DNA from 3 places in the Nonomuraea sp. NPDC052129 genome. Region 1 is predicted to be linked to each of the others. Evidence: riboswitches for the same ligand, from Rfam matches in the RefSeq annotation. Region 1 holds a riboswitch; each other region holds the start of a gene.
What was found. A riboswitch is a leader RNA that binds a small molecule or an ion and turns the genes downstream of it on or off. The one in region 1 is predicted to bind cobalamin.

Region 1 (5,954 bases):
CACACCACGCGGCGCGGTCGGCGACCGGGCTCGGCGTGTGGGGGCAGGACACTCCGCGCGAGTTCCGCAACGGCAACAACACCGCCCCCGACGTGTACGTGGGATTCGAGGGCGCCCCTGGCCACCAGGCCGGCCCGCTGAACGGCGGCGCCCGCGGCGGGTACGGCAACCACCCCACCTACGGCGGCTTCGACCAGATGACCGCGCGGGTCGGCGGCCTGTGGGACTCCCTGCTGGGCGAGGGCCGGCACTGGTGGATCACGGCCACCTCCGACTCGCACGTGCACTGGACCCGCGGCGGTTCGGACTTCTGGCCGGGCGAGTACAGCAAGACGTACGTGATGGCCCGCCAGGACTACGGCGACATCATGGACGCCCTGCGCAACGGCCGCATCTTCGTCGCCACCGGGGACCTGATCACCGCTCTCGACGTCACCGCCGGCAACCAGGGCCGCCAGGCCACCGTGGGCGAGACGCTGGTGGTCAACCGGCGCAACCGCACCGACGTCGAGGTCGAGATCCGGTTCCGGCCGCTGGAGGGCAAGAACGGCAACGGCGACCGCCCGGAAGTGCGGCGCGTCGACCTCATCACCGGACAGGTGAGCGGCGTGAGCGCCAACCTGGACGCCGACACCAACCCCACCACCAAGGTCGTGGCGCGCTTCGGCCCGGGCGACTGGCGCCGGCAGGGCCGGGACTATGTCATCCGGCACACGCTGCGCGACGTGCAGACCGACAGCTACCTGCGAGTACGCGGCACCAGCACCGACGAGATGGAGCCGGCGGCCGACGGCAAGGAGAGCCCGTGGCAGGACCTGTGGTTCTACTCCAACCCCGTTTTCATCCGCGTCCGCTGACCCGCTAGCCCCGCCAGCCCGCTGATCTGGGGCGGTCCCGAGTACCACGCGGGGCCGCCCTCTCTTCGCACCAAGCGTGGCGCCGGGGGTCTTTCAACTGGGGGTCTTTTCAACGGTACGGGGCCGGGTTACGTTCGCGTTCGGCGAGACTCGGGGATCGTCTGCCTTCCCGTTCCTGTCCCACAGGGGGAATCCGAATGCGCAGAGTCATCACCATCCTGGTCACCGCGCTCTCCTTGACCATCGCCATCGCCATGGCCGTGCCCGCCAACGCCGGCGGCCTGGACGACGTCTTCGCCAAGCTGCTGGTCAAGCAGGTCAAGGGGACGAACGTCGCCAAGCACCTGCAGGCCCTGCAGGACATCGCCACCGCCCACGGCGGCATCCGCGCGACCGGCACCGGCGGCTACGACGCCTCCCGCGACTACGTGGCGGACAAGCTGCGCAAGGCCGGTTACAAGGTCACGCTGCAACCGATCAACTACGTCAAGAGCTGGGCCGAGAACAGCCCGCCGACGCTGGCGCTCACCGCGCCGAGCGCGAAGACGTACGTACCGAACGAGGACTTCTTCACCTTCCAGCCCTCCCCCTCGGGCGAGGTTACCGCGCAGGTCCAGGGCGTGGACCTCACGCTGCCACCCACCCCGACGCCGACCTCGACCAGCGGCTGCGAAGCGGCGGACTTCGCCGGGTTCGTGGCCGGCCGTATCGCGCTCGTCCAGCGCGGCACCTGCCCGTTCGTCACGAAGGTGCAGAACGCGGCTGCGGCGGGCGCGACCGGGCTCATCATTTTCAACGAGGGCCAGCCGGGTCGTACCGACGCGTTCCCGCTGGACATCGGCGAGTGGCGGGGCGGGATCCCCATGGTGTTCGCCGACTTCGCCGTGGGCAACGAACTCGCGAGCACGCCGGGCGCGACCGTACACCTCAAGGTCGACGCCAACCTCGTGCTCGGCAGCACGGACAACGTGATCGCCGAGACCCGCTTCGGCGACCCGCGCGACGTCGTCATGGTGGGCGCGCACCTCGACAGCGTGACGGCGGGGCCCGGCATCAACGACAACGGCTCGGGCAGCGCGGCGATCCTGGAGGTCGCCGAGGAGATGGCGCTCTACCCGGTCAAGAACAAGGTCCGCTTCGCCTTCTGGGCCGCCGAGGAGATCGGGCTGCTCGGTTCCGATCAGTACGTCGGGTCGTTGTCGCAGGCGCAGCGGGACCGCGTCCGGGTGTATCTGAACTTCGACATGGTGGCCACGCCGAACTACGCCTACAAGCTGTACGACGGGGACAACTCCGACAACGTCGGCTCCCCCGCCGGTCCGCCCGGTTCGGCCGAGATCGAGAAGCAGCTGGCGGCGTTCTACGGCTCCCGTGGCCTGCCCACGGTGGGCACGGACTTCGACGGGCGCTCGGACTACGGGCCGTTCATCGCGGTCGGGATCCCGGCCGGCGGCATCTTCACCGGCGCCGAGGGGATCAAGACGGCCGCGGAGGCGGCGCTGTTCGGCGGGACGGCCGGGGTCGCCTACGACGCCTGCTACCACCAGGCGTGCGACACCATCGCCAACATCAACGCCACGGCGCTGGACGTGGACGCGGACGCCATCGCCGACTCCGTCGCCCGATACGCCTTCAACCTCCGCTCCATCCCGCCGCGAGTGGCACCCGCCATCAGCCGTGCGCGCTTCACACCACCAACGTCTGACTTCCTCGATGTGTTGACGCGAACAGGTTGACGTGAACAGGTTGACGGAAACAGGTTGACGGAAACAGGAGGAAGGGATACGTTCCGGTAGATTTCACGGTTGTCCAAGGGAAATCCGGTGAGATGCCGGTGCGGACGCGCCACTGTATCCGGGACGTAGATCCCGGGAGCCAGGTCGCTTGGGCCTCCGTGACCTCATTTGTTGGGACGCGTCATCCCTGAGGAGGCACTGATGAGTGGTCTGTCCGCTCCTACCGTCATTCCGTTCCCCCGTCTGCGGCTGTGGTTGCTGGCCGTACCGGTACTGCTGCTGGTCGCCTACCTGGTGCTGATGGACAACGGCGCCATCTCGCAGACGGGGGCGTACCTGCACGAACTCATGCACGACGGGCGTCACCTGCTCGGCGTGCCCTGCCACTAGACCCCAGCATGGTACGCACCCTGCTGGTCAGGGGCCTGCTTCTGGGCCTGCTGGCCGGATTGATCGCGGGCGGCTTCGCCTTCGCCTTCGGGGAACCGCAGGTGGACAGTGCGATCGCACTGGAACAGGCGCACGCCGCGCAGGAACCTGGCCATGACCACGGCGAGGAGGAGCTGGTCAGCAGGCCGGGCCAGAAGGCCGGGCTCTTCCTCGCCACCGGCCTGTACGGGCTGGCCGTGGGAGGGGTCTTCGCCCTGGTGTACGCGGGTCTGCGGGGCCGGGTCGGTCCACGGTCGGAGGGCGGGCTGGCGCTCGCCGCCGCCGGGTCGGCGTTCGGGGCGGTGATCCTCGTACCGTTCGTGAAATATCCGGCTAATCCGCCGGCTGTCGGAGACCCGGAAACGATCAACAGCCGGACCGCCCTCTATGTCGTGATGATCCTTGTCGGCCTGGCCGCGATCGCGATCGCGGTGGCGACCGCGCGCCGGGTGACCGCCGGGCCATGGGCGCGGTGGGTCGCGGCCGGGGTCGCGTACCTGGTCCCGGTGGTCGCCGCGTGGCTGCTGCTGCCGACCGTGGACGAGGTGCCCGAGGGCTTTCCTGCCACGTTGCTGTGGCAGTTCAGGCTCGTGTCGTTAGGGACGCAGCTCGTTTTCTGGACGGCCTTCGGTGTGCTGTTCGGGTGGGTGAGCGACAGGGCGGCGCGGCGGGCGGCCGTACCCGCGACCGCCGTCTCGCCGGGCTGAGCCGGCGTGCTGTTCGTCCGGCACGCCAGCACGCCGGGAATGCGGACCGCCTGCTTTCCCGGGGCCGATGAGGACGCCGACGCGGCGAGCCTGGCCAGAGCACACGGCCTGGCCTCAGCGGTGGCTCGCTCAGCGGTGGCCAGCTCAGTGGTGGCCGGCTCTGTGGTGGCCGGGGGCGGCTCGGCGTGGGTCGCTCCCAGTGTCGCGGCGCGGCAGACCGCCGCCGCGCTCGGCCGGGAAGCGTGCGTGGTCACCGCGCTCGCGGAGGCCGATCACGGCCGGTGGCGCGGCCTGCCGTACGGACGGGTCGCGCGGGAGGAGCCGGACGCGCTGGCGAGCTGGCTGGCGGATCCGGACGCGGCGCCGCACGGCGGGGAGAGCCTGACCGTGCTGGCGGCGCGGGTCGCCGACTGGCTCGACTCGGTACGCGGGGAGCCCGAGGCGGTCGCCGTCTGCGACGCGGGCGCCATCCGGGCGGCCCTCGGCCATGCGCTGGGGCTGGACCCGCTCCGCGCCGCCCGGTTCGATCTCGCGCCGCTGTCCATCACCGAACTGACCGTCACGCGAGGCGGCTGGCGGGTCGCCCACGTCAACCGGAAGATCCTTTCTTGAACGTACGGAAGGTCCTGTCTTGATCGTCTCGTATCCGTTCAGCGCCGTCGTCGGGCTCGACGACCTGAAGCTGGCGCTGGTGCTCAACGCCGTCTCGCCACGGGTGGGCGGTGTGCTGGTACGGGGTGAGAAGGGCACCGCCAAGTCCACCATCGTGCGCGCGCTGGCCGCCCAGCTGCCCCCGGTGAACGTGGTGCCCGGCTGCCGGTTCGCCTGCGATCCGGCCACGCCCGACGCCGAGTGCCCGGACGGCCCGCACGAGCCGGACGCCCAAGGGCTTCACCGTCCGGCCGCGTTGGTGGAGCTACCGGTCGGCGCGTCGGAGGACCGCCTGGCCGGCTCACTCGACGTGGAGCGGGCGCTGACGGAGGGGGTGAAGGCGTTCGAGCCGGGCCTGCTGGCGGCCGCGCACCGCGGCGTCCTGTACGTGGACGAGGTGAACCTGCTGCACGACCACCTGGTCGACCTGCTGCTGGACGCGGCGGCCCTGGGGACCTGCTACGTGGAACGGGAGTCGGTCTCGGTCCGGCATCCGGCCCGGTTCCTGCTGGTCGGGACCATGAACCCGGAGGAGGGTGAGCTGCGGCCGCAGTTGCTGGACAGGTTCGGGCTGACGGTGGAGGTGAAGGCGTCCAGGGATCCGGTGGAGCGCGCCGAGGTGGTACGACGCCGGCTGGCCTTCGACGCGGACGCCGAGAAGTTCGCGGCCAGGTGGGCGGCCGAGGAATCGGCGCTGGCGACCAGGATCGCCCAGGCCCGCGGCCGGGTGTCCGGCGTGCGACTGCCCGACGCGCGCCTGCGGCAGATCGCGACGGTGTGCGCGGCGTTCGAGGTCGACGGATTGCGGGCCGACCTGGTCACGGCGAACGCCGCCATCGCCCATGCCGCCTGGCATGGGCGCGAGAGGGTGACGACCGAGGATGTACGGGCGGCGGCCCGCCTGTCGCTGCCGCATCGGCGGCGGCGCGACCCCTTCGACGCGCCGGGACTGGACGAGTCGCTGCTCGACGAGCTGCTGGAGAGCACGGCGGAGGATGATGATCCGGACAATCCGGAGGGTCCCGGTGGCGGGGGTCCTGACGCCTCCGGGCCTTCTGACGCCTCCGGACCTGCTGACCTTTCCGAGCCTGGGGAGGACGGCGGTCCAGCGAACGCCTCGCCACCGGCCGGTGACAGCGAAACGCCGACGCGAGATCAGCCGACCGGTCCCTCTGATGGCCGGATGCCGAATGACGGCCGCGTACTGGATGCCGGATGGATGCCGGACGACGAGGGGTCGGCGAAGCAACCGGCCGATGCCGGGCAGTCACCGGACGCCCAGGGCACACGCGAGCAGGAGCCGCCAGGCCGCGTGGCCGGGCTGGCGGCGCCGTACCGGGTGCCGTTGCTTCAGGTGCCCGGGATCGGCGAGGGCGTGGCGGGGCGGCGCTCGCGCTCGCGCACCACACGCGGCCGGGCCACCGCCTCACGCCGCCCCGGCGGACGGGTCCGCGATCTCCACGTGATGGCGACAATGCTGGCGGCGGCGCCGCACCAGGTGAGGCGCGGGCGTACCGGTCCCGGGCTGGTGCTGCGCCAGGACGACCTGCGCGAGGTGGTGCGTGAGGGCAGGG
Region 2 (5,954 bases), on a different contig from region 1:
GGACGCGACCGACGGCACGACCGGCTGGACGACCGGCGGCACGATCGAGGACGCGACCAACGGCACGATCGGGGACGCGATCGAGGACTTCGACGTCGGCTCGGACTGGCACGTCGCCTCGCCGTACGAGTTCCTCGGCAGGCTGCGCCGGGAGCGGCCGGTGTTCCGCAGCGAGCATCTCGGCGCCTATGTGCTGACCCGGCACGCCGACGTGCGCGCGGCGTACGGCGACCCGAGGCGGTTCTCCTCGGAGGGCTCGCTGACCATCTCCCGCAGCCTCACCCGTGAGACGCGCGAAAGGCTGGGCGAGCATGGGTCGTTCCTGTCCAGCTTCGTGGCGAACGTCGATCCGCCCGACCACACCAGGCTGCGGCGTTCGGTGTCGAAGGCGTTCACGCCACGGGCGGTCTCGGCCATGGAGCAGCACTTCCGGCGGCTCAACGAGGACCTGCTCGACCGCGTGGCGCCCAGGGGCGAGGCCGACTTCGTGTCCGAGATCGGGCACGAGCCGTCGATCAAGCTGACCGCCCGGTTCATCGGGGTGCCCGAGTCGGACGAGGGGTTCGTACAGGCGCATGTGAAGGACTGGTTCCAGCTCTTCCTGTCGCCGCAGCCGCCAGACCGCCAGCTCGAACTGGCCGACAGTTTCCTGACCTATCTGGATTACGTGGATCGGCTGGTCGCGAGCCGCGCCAAGGAGCCACGCGACGACTTCACCTCGCTCATGACCTCGCTGATCGGCTCCGAGCTCAGCCATCGCGAGGTGGTGGAGCTGATCTCCACGATCCTGCTCGGCGGCAACGACACCGTGCCGAACCAGCTCGCCAACAGCGTCCTGCGGCTGCTGCGCGAGGACGCCTGGCCGGTCGCGCCGCCGCTGATCCAGAACGCGGTCGAGGAGTGCATGCGCATCGACGGCGCCTCCCTCGGGTCGTTCCGGTACGCCACCACCGATATTTCACTCCACGACGTGATAATTCCGGAGAAGTCGTTGGTGCTCCTCTCCACCGACTCCGCCGCCCACGACGAGACCGTCTTCCCCGACCCGGACCGGTTCGTCATCGACCGGGCCAACGCCGACGCCCACATGGTCTTCGGTTACGGCATCCACTTCTGCGTGGGCGCCGCGCTCGGCCGGCTGCAGCTCCGGACGGCGCTTGACGTGCTCGGCCGCCGCCTGCCCTCGCTCAGACTCGCCGACGAGCCCATCGTCTACCGCAAGTCCATCGTGGGCCGGGGACTGACGGCCCTGCGGGTGACGTGGTGAGTGCCGTGCTGGGCCCGGTTTGGCGGGCGGGTGGCGTGGTGAGCGTGGCGTCGGGCCTTTTTGACGGGAAGGTGACGTGGTGAGTGCCGCGCCGGGTCGGTTCGATGGGCGGGTGGCCCTGGTGACGGGCGCGGGGTCGGGCATCGGTGCGGCGTGCGCGTCGCGCCTGGCCGCCGAGGGCGCCTGCGTGGGCGTCCTGGACGTGCGCGCGGCGGGCGCCAAGTCGGTCGCCACCGCCATCCGCGCCAGGGGCGGCACGGCCGCAGCGCTCGTCTGTGACGTGTCGGACGAGAAGCAGGTGGCCGAGGCGATCGGCGACCTGGTCACCTCGTTCGGCCGCCTGGACGTCGTCCACTCCAATGCGGCCGCGCTCGACCCCGGTACCTACGGCCGTGATCGCGACCTTGAGGACCTCGATGTCGCCGTCTGGGACCGCACGATGGCGGTGAACCTGCGTGGCTGCCTGCTCATGGTCAAGCACGCGGCCCCTGTGATGGCCGACGGCGGCGCGTTCGTCGTCACTTCGTCGGTCTCTGGCCTGCTGGGCGACGTCGCGCACGTCGCGTACGGCACCTCGAAGGCGGCGCTGACCGGTTTCGTGCGCTACGTGGCCACCAAGTACGGCTCGCGCGGCATCCGCTGCAACGCCGTCGCGCCCGCGCTGGTCCTGACCGATGCGGCCGCGCAGGCCCTCGGCCGGGAGCGGCTGGCCGACAAGGCGGCCGAACGGCTGCTGCCCTGGGCCTGCACCCCGGACGACGTGGCCGACCTCGTCGCCTTCCTCGCCTCGGGTGAGTCGCGATGCATCACGGGACAGACCATCGTCATTGACTCCGGCACGGTGGCCCACCGCCCTGAACACGCCCTGCGCCAATGGCGCGACGCGGCGGGGTGACCATCGGGATTCCCCGGCGTGGTTCGTCACACGACTGTCTCGATCCCTGTGACGGTCTGTCGTGGCTGGGGTCCTTGGGAGAAATACCCCCTCCGGGGACGAGGAAGAATTGGAGGGCGCCGGGGTGCGGAGGAAGTCGGTCTGTCGTGGCAGGAGCCCCCTGGAGGGGACACCCTGCGGGGGAGTGGAAGACCGGATACCCGCAGAACATTCCTAGGAACCGCATTAGGGTTATGGCGGATCAAGGGGGATGAATGGAACCGGTGTCGGTCGGGTTGGTCGGGGCGGGGCCGTGGGCGGAGCGCGCGCATGCGCCCATGCTGGTCAACAGCCCGCATCTCCGGTTCGCCGGCGTGTGGGCCCGGCGCCCGGAGGCTGCCGCTCGGCTGGGGGCGCCGGTGTTCGAGCGGGTCGAGGAGTTGTTCGAGGCGTGCGAGGCCGTGGCGTTCTGCGTGCCGCCGGGCGTACAGGCCGAATTGGGGGTGCGCGCGGCGAAGGCCGGGAAGGCGCTGTTGCTGGAGAAGCCGCTCGCCGACTCGCTGGAGAACGCGCGGCGGCTCGCCGACGCCGTGCGTGAGGCCGGTGTGCCCTCCCAGATGGTGCTCAGCATGCGTTATATGAAGCAGGTCAGGGAGTTCCTGGCGCGCTGCGCGGAAATCGAGGCATTCGGCGGTCACGCCGCGAACATCTCCAATGTCCTGCTGGGCGGCCACCTCTTCGGCACCCCGTGGCGGCTCGAGCGCGGGGCGCTCCTGGACGTCGGGCCGCACGTGGTCGACCTGCTCGACGCCGCGCTCGGCCGGGTGACCGGCGTGCGCGCGCACGGCAACCCGCTCGGCTGGACCGGACTGCTGCTCGATCACGAGGGCGGCGCGGCCAGCGAGGCGTCGCTGTGCATGGCCGCCGCCGGCGACCTGCCGCCCGCCAGCGTCGCGGTGTACGGCAGGACGGGCAGCGTGACGCTGCTGCCCAGTGATGACGACGATCCGTTCGAGACCATCGCCGAGGAGTTCGCGCGGACCGTACGCCAGGGCGGTGGCCACCCGCTGGACGCGGCCCACGGGCTCAGGTTGCAAGAGATCATCGCTGAGGCGGAAGCCCAATTGGGCACCCCTTGACTTAACGCCCATCTGGCGCATTGATAGCGTCTGTCCGACGCGCAGAGTTGCAGCGAAGTCCGGTGCGAGTCCGGCGCTGTCCCGCAACTGTCATAGCCAGGTCGCCTGCCTCCGCGCTGACGTCATCAACCCTCGTGGAAAAGGGTGATCCGTCGCTCTCAAGCGGGTCTCTCGGTTCCGACAGTGTGAAAGGACTTCTCGTGAGGCCCGTACGCACGGCCTTCGCGGGCGCGCTGCTGGGAACGCTTGTTCTGGCCGGATGTGGTCAGACCAGCACTACCACCACCCCGTCACCCGCGAGCCCCACCGGCTCCACCGGTACGACCGGCTCGACCAGCTCCGCCGCCTTCCCCGTGACGGTCGAGGCGGGCAACGGCAAGGTCAGCATCGCCAAAAAGCCGGAGCGAATCGTCTCGCTCTCCGCCAGCCACACCGAGACGCTCTTCGCCATCGGCGCGGGCCCCCAGGTCATCGCGGTGGACGACCAGTCCAACTACCCGGCCGGTGTCCCCAAGACCGACCTGTCCGGCTTCAAGCCGAACGTCGAGGCCATCGTCTCCCAGAAGCCCGACCTGGTGATCGTCTCCAACGACATCGACGGCATCGTCGCCAAGCTGGGCAAGGTGAACGTACCGGTCCTCCTGGAGCCCGCCGCCACCAAGCTCGACGAGGCGTACGACGAGATCACCGACCTCGGCGCCGCCACCGGAAACACCGAAAAGGCCGGACAAGTCGTGACAGGCATGAAGACATCCCTCGACAAGCTCTCGGCGAGCGCCCCCAAGGACAAGAAGCTCACCTACTACCACGAAATCGACCAGACCCCCTACGCGGCGACGTCCAGCACGTTCATCGGGCAGATCTACGCCATGTTCGGCCTCACCAACATCGCCGACAAGGCGCCGGACCCGGCGGGCGGCTACCCCAAGCTGTCGGCGGAGTTCGTCGCCCAGGCCGACCCGGACCTGATCTTCCTGGCGGATGTGAAGTGCTGCCAGCAGAGCAAGGACACGCTGGCCAAGCGCCCCGGCTGGAAGGGACTGTCGGCCGTCAAGGGCGACCAGGTGATCCAGCTCGACGACGACATCGCCTCGCGCTGGGGCCCGCGGGTCGTCGACCTGGCGCAGACCATCAGTGACGCCGTCGGCAAGGCGGCCACCCGCCAGTGAGGTCCAGACCGATGTGGACGGCGGGCGCGCTGGCCGTGCTCGCCGTCTCCATGGTCGCCGGGCTGCTCGGCGGGGCCGCCGACATCTCGCCGTGGCAGGTGGTGCTCCAGGTGCTCGACTGGCTGCCGTACGTACACGTGGACTCGGGGCTGGCACCCGTGGAGCAGGGGCTGCTGTTCGAGCTGCGGCTGCCCAGGGTGCTGGTGGCGGCCGTGGTCGGCGGGCTGCTGGCCATCGCGGGGGCCGGCTACCAGGGGGTGTTCCGCAATCCGCTGGCCGACCCCTACCTGCTGGGCGCCGCGGCCGGAGCCGGGCTGACCACCACTGTGGTCATCGTGCTCGTGCCGACCCCAGCGGTCGGCATCCCGGTGGCCGCCTTCGCGGGTGCGGTCGGCGGGGTGTTTCTCGCGTACGTGCTCGGCAACACCGCCGGGCGCTCGGGCGGCACCGCCACGCTGGTGCTCGCGGGGGTGGCCGTCACCTCGTTCCTGACCGCGATCCAGACGTTCATTCAGCAGTTCAAGGTCGAGCAGTTGCAGCGCATCTACTCCTGGATCCTGGGCGACGTGGGCGGCGGGTGGGACCAGTTCTGGCTGGTCCTGCCGTACGCCGCCGTCTCGGCCGTACTGCTGCTCGCGCATGGGCGGATGCTGGACGTGCTCTCGGTGGGGGACGAGGAAGCCACCAGCCTCGGCGTCCGCGCCGGGCGGGTACGGCTGGCGGTACTGCTCGCCGCCTCCCTGGCCACCGCTGCGGCAGTGGCGGTGAGCGGGCTCATCGGGTTCGTCGGCATCGTCATTCCGCATGTGGTCAGGCGGCTGGCGGGCGGCTCCTACCGGATCGTGCTGCCGCTGTCGCTGATCGGCGGCGCCGCCTTCCTCGTGCTCGCCGACCTGGTCGCGCGCACCGTCATCGCCCCCGCCGAACTGCCCATCGGGGTGGTCACCATGTTCGTCGGCGCGCCGTTCTTCGTGGCGGTCCTGCGCATGACCCGGCAGACCGCCACATGACCGCCGCTACGGGGCCGGCAGACCGCCATGTGACCGCCGCCACGGCCGGGCAGGCCGACACGGCCCGGCCGGCCCGGATGATCGAGACGAGCGCCCTGTCCGTACGGCTCGGCGAGCGCGAGGTGCTCACCGACGTCGACCTCTCGGTACGGCGCGGCGAATGGCTGGCGATCATCGGCCCGAACGGCGCCGGAAAGTCCACCCTGCTCAAAGCCGTCATGGGCGTCGTCGCCCACCGGGGCGACGTCACCGTCGGCGGCCGGGCCGCGAACACGCTCAGGCCCAGGGACCGGGCCAGGCTGGTCGCCTACGCCCCCCAGACGCCCTCGCTGCCCCCCGACATCACCGTGTACGACTACGCCCTGCTCGGCCGCACCCCGTACATTCCTTACCTCGGCAGCGAGAGCCGCCACGACAAGGAGGTCACCAGGTCGGTGCTCGAACGTCTCGACCTCACCGAGTTCGCCGCGCGCCGGCTGGGGGAGCTGTCCGGCG
Region 3 (5,954 bases), on a different contig from region 1:
TGGACTCGTCACGGAACACCCAGTTGGTGCCGGTGGCCAGCCCGCCGAGCAGGCCCCGAGACCGGAACCAGTATACGTAGGCGAACGCTCCGTAGAAGAACAGCCCTTCGATGCAGGCGGCGAAGCAGATCAGGTTGAGCAGGAACTGCCGCCGCTCGTCCGCGCTCTCCAGCTGCCGTAGGCCGTTGATCGAGTCGATCCACCGGAAGCAGAACTCCGCCTTGTCCCTGATGGACGGAATGTGCTCGACGGCGGCGAACGCCTTGACCCGTTCCTCCAGGTCAGGCAGGTACGTGTCGAGCAGCGTCAGGTAGAACTGCACGTGCACGGCCTCCTCGAACAGCTGCCTGCTGAGGTACAGCCGCGCTTCGGGGGCGTTGACGTGCTGATAGAGGTTGAGCACGAGGTTGTTGGCCACGATGGAGTCGCCGGTGGCGAAGAAGGCGACCAGCCGGTTGATCAGGTGGCGCTCCTGCGGCGTCATTCTGGCCAGGTCGGCGAGGTCGGAGTGCAGGTCCACCTCCTCGACGGTCCAGGTGTTGCGGATCGCGGCGCGATAGCGCTCGTAGAAGTCCGGGTAGCGCATGGGGCGCAGGGTCAGGTCCATGCCGGGGTCGAGCAGCATTGGGGGTCTCCGTTCGAGGGGGCTACTTTCGGGTGGACTACTACTGGCAGGCTTCGCAGGTTTCCGGGTTCTCCAAGGAGCAGGCGACGGCGTCGAGCGCGATCGTCGTCTGCGCGATCGTCGTCTGGGCGATCCGGGTGGCCGGGCGCGAGCGCAGGTAGTAGGTGGTCTTCAGGCCCTGCTTCCAGGCATAGGCGTACATCGACGACAGCTTGCCGATCGTCGGGCTGGCCATGAACAGGTTGAGCGACTGCGACTGGTCGATGTACGGCTGACGGGCCGCGGCCAGGTCGATGAGCGCCTTCTGCGGCAGCTCCCAGGCCGTCCGGTACAAGGTCTTGAGGTCATCGGGGATGCCCGCGATGTCCTGGACCGAGCCGTCCGCCCGCTTGAGGTCGTCGCGCATCCGCTGCGTCCACAGCCCGCGGGCCTGCAGGTCGGCCACCAGGTAGCGGTTGACCTGGAGGAACTCCCCCGACAGTGTCTCGCGCTTGAACACGTTGGACACCTGCGGCTCGATGCACTCGTAGCACCCGGCGATGGAGGCGATGGTCGCGGTCGGGGCGATGGCGACCATCAGCGAGTTGCGCAGCCCGGTCTCGGCGATCTTCGCGCGCAGCTCGTCCCAGCGTGGCGACACGGCGGCGGCGTAGTGGTCGGGGTGCAGGACGCCGCCCGCCGCCCTGGTCTCCTCGTACGACGGATGCCGGCCGCGCTCGACGGCCAGGTCGGCGGAGGTGTCGTAGGCCGCCAGGGCGATCTCCTCGGCGACGCGCGTCGACAGGCCCAGCGCCTCGGGCGAGTCGAACGGCAGCCGGAGCGCGAAGAAGACGTCGGCCAGGCCCATCACGCCGAGCCCGATCGGCCGCCAGCGCTTGTTGGCCGCCTCGGCCTCAGTGGTCGGGTAGAAGCCCAGGTCGATGGTCCGGTCCAGGAAACGTACCGCCGTACGGACGGTCGTGCGCAGCCGGGCCCAGTCGACGCCCTCGCCGGTCAGGTGGGCGGCGAGGTTGATCGAGCCGAGGTTGCACACCGCCGTCTCGCCGTCGCTGGTGACCTCGAGGATCTCGGTGCACAGGTTGGACAGGTGGATGACGTTCTCGGGCCGGGCCGTCTGGTTGGAGGTGCGGTTGGCGGCGTCCTTGAACGTCATCCAGCCGTTGCCGGTCTGGGCGAGGGTGCGCATCATCCGGCCGTAGAGGGTCCGGGCGGGCAGTTGCCGGGTGTAGCGGCCGTCGGCCTCGTAGGCGCGGTAGGCGCGGGTGAACGCCTCGCCGTACAGGTCGGTGAGGTCGGGGACCTCCTTGGGGTCGAACAGCGACCAGACCTCGTCGGCCTCCACCCGCCGCATGAACTCGTCCGGCACCCAGTTGGCCAGGTTGAGGTTGTGCGTACGCCGGGCGTCCTCGCCCGTGTTGTCGCGCAGCTCCAGGAACTCCTCGACGTCGGCGTGCCAGGTCTCCAGGTAGACACAGGCCGCGCCCTTGCGGCGCCCGCCCTGGTTGACGGCGGCGACGGAGGAGTCGAGCGTACGCAGCCAGGGCACGATGCCGTTGGAGTGCCCGTTGGTGCCCTTGATGAGGGATCCGCGCGAGCGCACCCGGGTCCACGCGATGCCGATGCCCCCGGCGTACTTCGACAGCCTGGCCACCTGCCCATAGCGGTCGTAGATCGACTCCAGCTCGTCGCGCGGCGAGTCGAGCAGGAAGCACGACGACAGCTGCGGCCGGCGCGAACCGGAGTTGAACAGTGTCGGCGAGCTTGGCAGGTACGACAGCGTGGACATGAGGCCGTACAGCTCGGCGGCCTCGGCGACCGTCTCCGACAACCCGCAGGCCACGCGGAGCAGGAAGTGCTGCGGCCGTTCGAGCACGGTCCGCGACTGCGGGTGCCGCAGCAGGTAGCGGTCGTAGACCGTACGCAACCCGAAATACTCGAAGCGGTCGTCCGCGTCGCCGGAGACGAGCGCGTCGAGCTCGGCGGCGTGCGCGCCGACGAAGGCGGCGAGCGAGTCCTGGATCAGCCCGGCGGCGTGGGTGGCGGCGATGGACTCGGAGAAGGTCCGCACGCCGTGCCCGGCCGCCTCGTCGGCGATCTCCTCGGCCAGGAGCCGGGCGGCGATCCGGGAATTGGCCGGATCGGTGATCACCCGGGCGGCGGCCTCCTCGATCGCCAGCCGCCGATCGACGGTTTTGGCGGTGGCCGACTGCCGATCGACCGTCGCCGGCTGCCGGCCGACGGTGGCCGGCTGGTGATCGGCCTCAATGATCTGCGTCACGTGCTCTCTCCTCGCGAGCTCATCCCCGTGAGGGCGCGTGAGAGCACGGCGGCCCTGGACTCCCCGGCCGCCGACGCCCCCGGCCCTCCCTCGAGGCCATGGACACTTCGATGGGCGGAGCCGGCTGGCTCCCCCAACGTCACCGGCAGGTCTTCGGGCTCGCGGGCATGGTCGATAGTTCCTACTGGCCGTCGCTTCCCGGAAATGTCCAGTGCTCGTGACGGCGGTCGTTCCCGCTCACCGCTGCGGGGCAGCCCCGGAATCGCACCGGGTTCCCTTTTGCTCCGCCCCGAGGGGCGAACCAGCGACGAGCAGAATCCTACATCTAGTGGCCCTGGGCGCAACTACCCCAGCATGTTGTGTCAGCGGTGTCGAGCATGCCTAGATCGCGGAGCACGGCCCTGGTCCTGCCGATCTCCGAGGCCAGCCACTGTTCGAAGTCGTCGCCGCTGAGCGGGATCGAGGTCCATCCCTCCGCCCGGCAGGCCGCCCGCCAGGAGGCGGACTCCGTGATCTCGTCACAGAGCCGGATGGCGACGGCCTTGCCGTCCTCGGACATCCCCTCGGGCCCCACGGCCGCGCACCAGTCGGCGAAGTCGACCCGCACGCCGCACTCCAGCAGGCTCGGCGCCTCGACGCCGTCCACCCGGCGCGCGCTGGAGACGGCCAGCACCCTGACCTGGCCCTTGCCGATGGCGCGGCGCCAGTCCGCGAGCGTGCCGGTCGCCGCGGCGGCCTTGCCACCGAGGAGCGCGGCCGTGGCCTCCTCGCTGCCGGGAAAGCCGGTGTAGTCGACCTGCCGGGTGTCGGCGCCGAGGCCCTTGGCGATCAGCCCGAACAGCAGGTGGTCGGGCTCGCCCTGCGGTCCGCCCGTCAGCGGCGTGCGGTCGGGGTGGGCGACCAGCTGCGCGCCGAACTGGTCGAAGGTGGCGAACTTGGAGTGAGCGGGCACCACCACCACCTCGATCTGGCCGGTGAGCCGGGCCAGCGGCGTGGCGGTGTCGAGCAGCGACAGCCCGTTGTTGAGCTCGGTCGCGGCCAGCGCGGGCAGCCCGGTGACGGTGATCCGGGTGACGGGCGGCGTGCCGGAAATCGGGAAACCGGCGTCGCGGGCGGTTTTGACGAGCGCCTTGGCGACGCGGGCCCAGCGTCCGGCGCCGGGGACGATCGCGAACCGGCCCGAGAGGCCGGCCGCGTTGACGGCACGTCCGCCGAGGCTCCCCTCCGTGCCACATCCTGTCGCGCAGGCCGCCACCGCCAGGCCGAGCGCGAAGAACCCCCGTCGGCGCATGGCGTCCTCCCCTCGCACCCCATAACTACCCCAGGTCACTGACACTTAACGCACTGTTACACATCTGGGTTGTCATTATCAGGGATCACGAAAAGTCGGGAAGAACTATGAAGTTTTCTCGCCCACACCGACGAGCAGGTACGACGGCAGCGAGGGCTCGCTGACCAGCCTGGGCCGGTCAGGACGCCAGTCAGGGGCGTGCACCAGGCCCGGCTCGACCAGCTCGAAGTCCCCGAAGAACGCCCGAATCTCCCTCGGCGTCCGGTCGGTGCCGGCCCCGGCCGAGGTGGGCCGGTGGAGCGGCGTGGCGCCCTCCTCGAACCGTCCCCGCGAGGTCGCGTGGGTGAGCACCAGGTAACTGCCGGGCGCCACCGCCTCGCGCAGCCTGGTCACCATCTTGCCCGGGTCGCGGGCGTCCGGGATGAAGTGCAGGATCGAGACCAGCAGCACGCCCACCGGCTCGTTCATGTCCAGGAAGCGGGACGCCTGCGCCAGCACCTCGTCGGGGTCGAGCAGATCGGCCTGGACGAAGACGGCCCGGCCCGCCTCCTCCAGCAGCGCCCTGGCGTGGGTGGCGACGACCGGGTCGCGATCGACGTAGACGACTTTCGCCTCCGGCGCCACCTCGTGCACGTTGCCCTGGGTCGGCAACCCGCTGCCCAGATCGAGGAACTGGCGGACGCCCGCGTCCGCCAGGTGGCGGACCGCGCGCTGGAGGAAGGCCCGGTTGGCACGCGCCAGCAGGACGGCTTGCGGGATCAGCGCCGCAAGCCGGTCGATCGCCTCGCGGTCGACGGCGTAGTTGTCTGTGCCGCCGAGCATGTAATCGTACATTCGTGCGAGATTTGGCGTTTGGCCATGAAACTCGGGCACAGTTTCGATCTTAAGTCCTGCCGGTCCACTTATCACGGGCTATGTGCCTATTGTGGCCGCCGGGTCGTAGCAGTTACTCGACTGTGACGCTCTTAGCCAAATTGCGTGGCTTATCCACATCGCGCTCGAGCGCCACGGCGGCGTGGTAGGCCAGCAGCTGCAGCGGGATCGTGAGCAGGATCGGGTCCAGCTCGATCTCGTTCTTCGGCACCACGATGACGTCGTCGGCCAGCTTGGCATCGGGTTCGCGGTGGCCCACCATGAGCACCTTGCCGCCGCGGGCGCGGATCTCGCCGAGCGTGGTGAGGTTCTTGTCGAGCAGTTCGTCATCGGGGACAATCGCCACCGTCGGCATCTCGGGGCCGATGAGGGCGAGCGGCCCGTGCTTGAGCTCGCTGGCCGGATAGGCCTCGGCGTGGACGTACGAGATCTCCTTGAGCTTCTGCGCGCCTTCGCGGGCCACCGGATAACCACGGACCCGGCCGACGAACATCATGCTCGGATAGTTCGCGTACTTCTTCGCCAGCTCGGCGATCTTGTCGCCCTGCGCCAGGATCTCCTCGATCTGGCCGGGCAGCCTGCGCAGGCCCTCGCAGACGCGGCGGCCGTCGGCGGGCGAGAGGTCGTGCACCCGGCCGAAGTGCAGCGCGAGCAGCGCGAACGCCAGCGACGTCGAGGTGAACGCCTTGGTCGAGGCGACTGAGACCTCGGGCCCGGCGTGCAGGTAGACGCCGCCGTCGACCTCGCGGGCGATGGCGCTGCCGACCGCGTTGACGATGCCGATGACCCGGCCGCCCTTGCGCTTGAGCTCCTGTACCGCCGCGAGCGTGTCGTAGGTCTCGCCTGACTGGCTGATCGCGACGTAGAGCGTGTCGGGGTCGACGACC

Region 2: linked by a shared signal. The riboswitch ahead of AB0L53_RS28590 (ABC transporter substrate-binding protein) and the one ahead of AB0L53_RS55455 (CbtB-domain containing protein) in region 1 are both predicted to bind cobalamin.
Region 3: linked by a shared signal. The riboswitch ahead of AB0L53_RS24390 (ribonucleoside-diphosphate reductase subunit alpha) and the one ahead of AB0L53_RS55455 (CbtB-domain containing protein) in region 1 are both predicted to bind cobalamin.

Annotation. Positions count from the first base shown of each region.
Region 1 is NZ_JBFAVX010000051.1:19,830-25,783, forward strand. It holds gene AB0L53_RS55445 (phosphoesterase) at 1-857, shown strand, start outside; gene AB0L53_RS55450 (M28 family peptidase) at 1,055-2,593, shown strand; cobalamin riboswitch at 2,631-2,760, shown strand; gene AB0L53_RS55455 (CbtB-domain containing protein) at 2,795-2,983, shown strand; gene AB0L53_RS55460 (CbtA family protein) at 2,992-3,729, shown strand; gene AB0L53_RS55465 (histidine phosphatase family protein) at 3,736-4,341, shown strand; gene AB0L53_RS55470 (VWA domain-containing protein) at 4,361-5,954, shown strand, end outside.
Region 2 is NZ_JBFAVX010000014.1:42,937-48,890, reverse strand. It holds gene AB0L53_RS28605 (cytochrome P450) at 1-1,267, shown strand, start outside; gene AB0L53_RS28600 (SDR family oxidoreductase) at 1,347-2,162, shown strand; gene AB0L53_RS28595 (Gfo/Idh/MocA family oxidoreductase) at 2,417-3,280, shown strand; cobalamin riboswitch at 3,288-3,408, shown strand; gene AB0L53_RS28590 (ABC transporter substrate-binding protein) at 3,481-4,449, shown strand; gene AB0L53_RS28585 (iron ABC transporter permease) at 4,461-5,459, shown strand; gene AB0L53_RS28580 (ABC transporter ATP-binding protein) at 5,456-5,954, shown strand, end outside.
Region 3 is NZ_JBFAVX010000011.1:40,165-46,118, forward strand. It holds gene AB0L53_RS24385 (ribonucleotide-diphosphate reductase subunit beta) at 1-625, opposite strand, end outside; gene AB0L53_RS24390 (ribonucleoside-diphosphate reductase subunit alpha) at 666-2,903, opposite strand; cobalamin riboswitch at 3,030-3,224, opposite strand; gene AB0L53_RS24395 (tripartite tricarboxylate transporter substrate-binding protein) at 3,229-4,194, opposite strand; gene AB0L53_RS24400 (SAM-dependent methyltransferase) at 4,300-5,103, opposite strand; gene glmS (glutamine--fructose-6-phosphate transaminase (isomerizing)) at 5,141-5,954, opposite strand, start outside.